DNA from 2 places in the Streptomyces sp. NPDC055189 genome. Region 1 is predicted to be linked to the other one. Evidence: riboswitches for the same ligand, from Rfam matches in the RefSeq annotation. Region 1 holds a riboswitch; the other holds the start of a gene.

Region 1 (2,173 bases):
GAGCGCGGCGGCGAAGTGCGAGCTGTTCCAGCCCTCCACGACGAAGGAGATGACGCCGACGCGCGGCGCGTCGTCGCCGAAGAGCGAGAGCACCTTCACGGCAGGCACCTCGGCGAGGCCCTCGCGGACCTTCGCGATGAGCTGGTTCTCGCGGGCGACGAGCTCGTCGAAGCCCGCCTCGGTCAGCGCCTTGCAGGCGGAGGCGATCGAGTACACGCCGATGACGTTCGGCGAACCGGCCTCGTGCCGCGCGGCGGTGTCGTGCCACTCGACGTCCACGCCGCCGTCCGTGCGCCGCGCGACCTTGCGCGACGCGCCGCCGCCCGCGAGGTACGGCTCGGCCGCCTGCAGCCAGTCGGAGCGGCCCGCGAGGACGCCGGAGCCGAAGGGCGCGTACAGCTTGTGGCCGGAGAAGGCGACCCAGTCGACGTCGAGCTCGCTGATGGAGACGGGGTGGTGGGGGGCGAGCTGCGCGGCGTCCAGGACGATGCGGGCGCCGTGGGCGTGGGCGGCGGCGGACAGCTCCTTGACCGGCCACAGCTCACCGGTGACGTTCGACGCGCCGGTCACGCAGACCAGGGCGGGCCCGTAGGGGTCGCGGTCGGCGAGGGCGCGCTCCAGGGTCTCGACGGCCTGCTCGGCGGTGCGCGGGGCGTTCAGGTACGTCACGCGGGCGTCGCGCCACGGCAGCAGCGAGGCGTGGTGCTCGGTCTCGAAGACGAAGACCTGGCAGTCGGCAGGCAGGGCGGCGGCCAGGAGGTTCAGCGAGTCCGTGGTCGAGCGGGTGAAGACGACCTGGTCGCCCTCGCGGCAGCCGAGGAACTCGGCGACGGTGACGCGGCTGTTCTCGAAGAGGTCGGTGGAGAGCTGCGAGAGGTACCCGGCACCCCGGTGCACGCTGCCGTAGTAGGGCGCGTACGCGGCCACGTCGTCCCACACCCGCTGCAGCGCGGGGGCGCTCGCCGCGTAGTCGAGCGCCGCGTAGGTCACTTCGCCGCCGGTGACGAGCGGCACGGTGACGTCACGGCCGAGGACGGGCAGCGGGGCGGCACAGACGGTCTGATCGGCGACAGCGGTGGTGGCAGACATGGCGAACTCCCGTGGGAAGGCAGGCGAGTTCACTGCAGGGACGCACAGAGGGCGCTGCAGTGACGAAGAGAAAAGGGGGTGCGGAAGAGGGGCCGGAAAGCCCTATCGCATTCGCTTGCTCACGAGACTGCTCCCTTGAGGACCAGGACCCCAGGGTGTTCGCAGGGGTCCGCGCTTGCCATACGCCTTGCTGCGTACGGCCTGGTCTTCACCCGGGGCACCCCGCCACGGACGGAGGGTTGCCGGACAGCGAGCCGGGGCTTAATCGCTGTCACTCATGACCTGTGCAGCATCTTGCCACACCATCTTCCCGGTGCACACCGCAGTCCGGCATCCGGACTGCGGTGTGCGCCACACTCACCTGTTGCTGGCCGCCACCCACCGCTCCAGGGCCTTCTTCGCGGCCCCGGAGTCGATCGACTCGGCCGCCTTCGCGATACCGGCGCCGATCTGCTCCACCAGGGTGCCGTCGCCCGGCGTACGGGCCACCAGGGCCGCCGCCGTGTTCAGGAGCACGGCGTCCCGCACGGGACCGCTCTCGCCGTCCAGGAGGCGCAGGGCCACCTCGGCGTTGTACGAGGCGTCGGCGCCCCGCAGGGCCTCCACGGGGACGAGGTCGATGCCGACGTCCCGCGGGTCGAAGGCCTCCTCGCGCACGGCGCCGTCCCGTACGACCCAGACCCGCGAGGTCGCCGTGGTCGTCAGCTCGTCGAGCCCGTCGTCGCCGCGGAAGACCAGCGAGGAGTGCCCGCGCTCGGCGAAGACCCCGGCCACGATCGGCGCCATCCGCGCGTCGGCGACCCCGACCGCCTGGGCCCGCACCTTGGCCGGGTTGGTGAGCGGGCCCAGGGCGTTGAAGACGGTCCTGATGCCCAACTGGCTGCGCGCCGCGCCGGCGTACCGCAGTGCCGGGTGGAACTTCACGGCGAAGCAGAAGGTGATCCCGGCTTCCTCGACCACCTCGACGACCCGCTTCAGCGGCAGCTCCAGGTTCACCCCGAGCTTCTCCAGGACGTCGGAGGCGCCCGAGGCACTGGAGGCGGCGCGGTTGCCGTGCTTGACGACCTTCGCGCCCGCGCCTGCG
Region 2 (2,173 bases), on a different contig from region 1:
CCGGCGTGCCGCGGCGGCGGCCGGGTCGTCGTCGAGGAACACCACCAGGTCGCCGAAGAGGTGCAGGCGCTCGCCGGTGCGCCCGGCCGCGTCCTGCTCGGCGCGGACCGCGGCAACGATGGCGCGGGCGTGCCCGGCGTCGCGCGGGGTGACGTATCCGATGTCGGCGGAGCGGCCCAGGAGCCGGAACGGGGCCTCGGTCGGGGTCTCGTGGGCGAGCGCGCTGACCACGGGCAGCCCCTGCGGTGGCCGGGGCGTGATCGAGGGGCCCTTGACGCTGAAGTGCTTGGACTCGAAGTCGATGTAGTGCAGCTTGTCGCGGTCGATGAAGCGGCCGGTGGCGACGTCCCGGATCTCCGCGTCGTCCTCCCAGCTGTCCCAGAGCCGGCGCACGGCTTCCACGTAGTCGGCCGCCTCGTCGAAGAGGTCGAGGGTCAACTCCCGTACGTCCGGCCTGCCGAGGTCCTCGACGGCGTCGAGGGCGGGAAGCGTGCGGCGTCCGAAGTGCGCGGCCTCGTTGCGGCGCGCGGACACCTGGACCCGTACACCCGCGCGGCCCGTGCTCACGTAGTCCAGCGTGGCGATCGCCTTGGATATGTGGAAGGGCTCCGTGTGGGTGGTCACCACGGTCGGCACGAGGCCGATGTGGCGGGTCAGGGGGGCGACACGGGCGGCGATGAGGACGGCGTCGAGCCGTCCGCGCACCTGGTCGGTGCGTCCGTCGGGTTCGGTGAAGTGCGAGGACTGGAGCCCGAGCCCGTCCTCGATCGTCACGAAGTCAAGCAGTCCGTGTTCGGCCTCGGTGACCAGGTCGGTCCAGTATCCGGCGGTCAGCAACTCCGCGGGCCGGGCCACCGGTTCACGCCAGGCGGCCGGGTGCCAGCCCGCGCCGTCCAGCGCGACGGCGAGGTGGAGCGGGGCAGAGGGAGTAGACGAAGGTGACGAATGGGGCAAAGAAGGTGATGACGACACGAAAGGTGTGCCTTCCTGATCGACCGTACGAGATCACCGGCCCCTCGGCTCCGAGGGTGCGGCGGCGGGGTGACGGGTCAGGAACAACAGAGCGCGCCGGCGACGCGCTGCAGATCGATGTGCGGCCGGGAGTACAGATGCACCCGCGGGCTCGGCGCGATCACCTTGACACGGGGTGCGGACGACGCGGACAACATGGGCGGTGCCACTGGCACGTCCCCCACCTCCGCCCTTCCGGCCCGGCGGGCCGGGGGCCTCGCCGGTCTCGCGCTTGCGGAGCCCTGATCGGGCCCGCCTGGTCCTCACCTGGAGCACCCCGCCGCGTGGGAGGGTTGCCGGTCAGCAAGCCAGGGCTTGACGCTGACACTCGTAACCTGCTCGGGACGTTACGTGAGGCCGGAGCGGTGCGCAACGCCCGTGGATCATGGGCGTGCTCACATCTCCGTACGTGCCTCGCCGTCCGTCTCTCCCAGGCACAACCGCCGGGCCCCGCCTTCTGTTCCGCTTCCCGGCCACGAGTTCTCCCGCCTTCTTGACGGCGCCGGGCACCCGGACCCAGACTTCCCGAGACGGTCACGATTGTCAGCGCCCGCCCGGCAGGGTTCCTGCCCGAGCAGGTCATCGGCCCCGGCCCGCTGGCAGGCAACCCTTCCTCCGCGACGGGGTGCCCCGGGTGACGACCGGGTCCCGCCGCGGCGGCGGGGCAAGCGCGGCCCCGGATGCAACGGGCCTCGACGGCAGGGCTGGTGGACATGTCCAGGGCGGTCGGTGAGAGGAACAGCAGTCGGCGCCCTCTCCTGTCCACGCCCCGGCCCCGGCCCCGCGTCCTGACCAGACGTCTGCACATCGACCTGCTGCGCGTGTGCAGCGCATCGGTTCCAGCCGTCTGACGTCCACGCGGAAGACCTGACGTCCGCGTGGACGGGACGTACCACGAGACGCACACGGAGACGAAGCGTCATCGCTGCTGCCCTCTGAGGGCCTCCGAGGCCCTCTGAGGGCACGAAACACCCTCTCCCCCGCTGTGCCACCGTCGCCGAGCGCGCGGTCGGCGCCCCTTCACCTGTCTGGAGAGCCATGCCCGAGATCACGTCGCACCGTTCCCGCCGCCCGGTCCTGGAGGCTTCGCGCTCCCCGCACGGCACGTGCCCCGCCCCGATCCGCAGCCGTATCGGCGCCGACCTCGCCGGCGGCTTCTATC

What was found. A riboswitch is a leader RNA that binds a small molecule or an ion and turns the genes downstream of it on or off. The one in region 1 is predicted to bind S-adenosylmethionine.
Region 2: it holds a riboswitch for S-adenosylmethionine, as region 1 does, so the genes downstream of both, ACWFR3_RS21410 (putative leader peptide) here and ACWFR3_RS27000 (aminotransferase class V-fold PLP-dependent enzyme) in region 1, are expected to answer to the same signal.

The regions. Positions count from the first base shown of each region.
Region 1 covers NZ_JBSGSG010000043.1:27,639-29,811, reverse strand. Annotated here, with positions in the region: gene ACWFR3_RS27000 (aminotransferase class V-fold PLP-dependent enzyme) at 1-1,089, opposite strand, end outside; SAM riboswitch class IV at 1,256-1,372, opposite strand; gene trpD (anthranilate phosphoribosyltransferase) at 1,447-2,173, opposite strand, start outside.
Region 2 covers NZ_JBSGSG010000028.1:74,795-76,967, reverse strand. Annotated here, with positions in the region: gene ACWFR3_RS21415 (LLM class flavin-dependent oxidoreductase) at 1-954, opposite strand, end outside; gene ACWFR3_RS21410 (putative leader peptide) at 1,050-1,169, opposite strand; SAM riboswitch class IV at 1,235-1,347, opposite strand; SAM riboswitch class IV at 1,544-1,688, shown strand; gene ACWFR3_RS21405 (glutathione S-transferase C-terminal domain-containing protein) at 2,050-2,173, shown strand, end outside.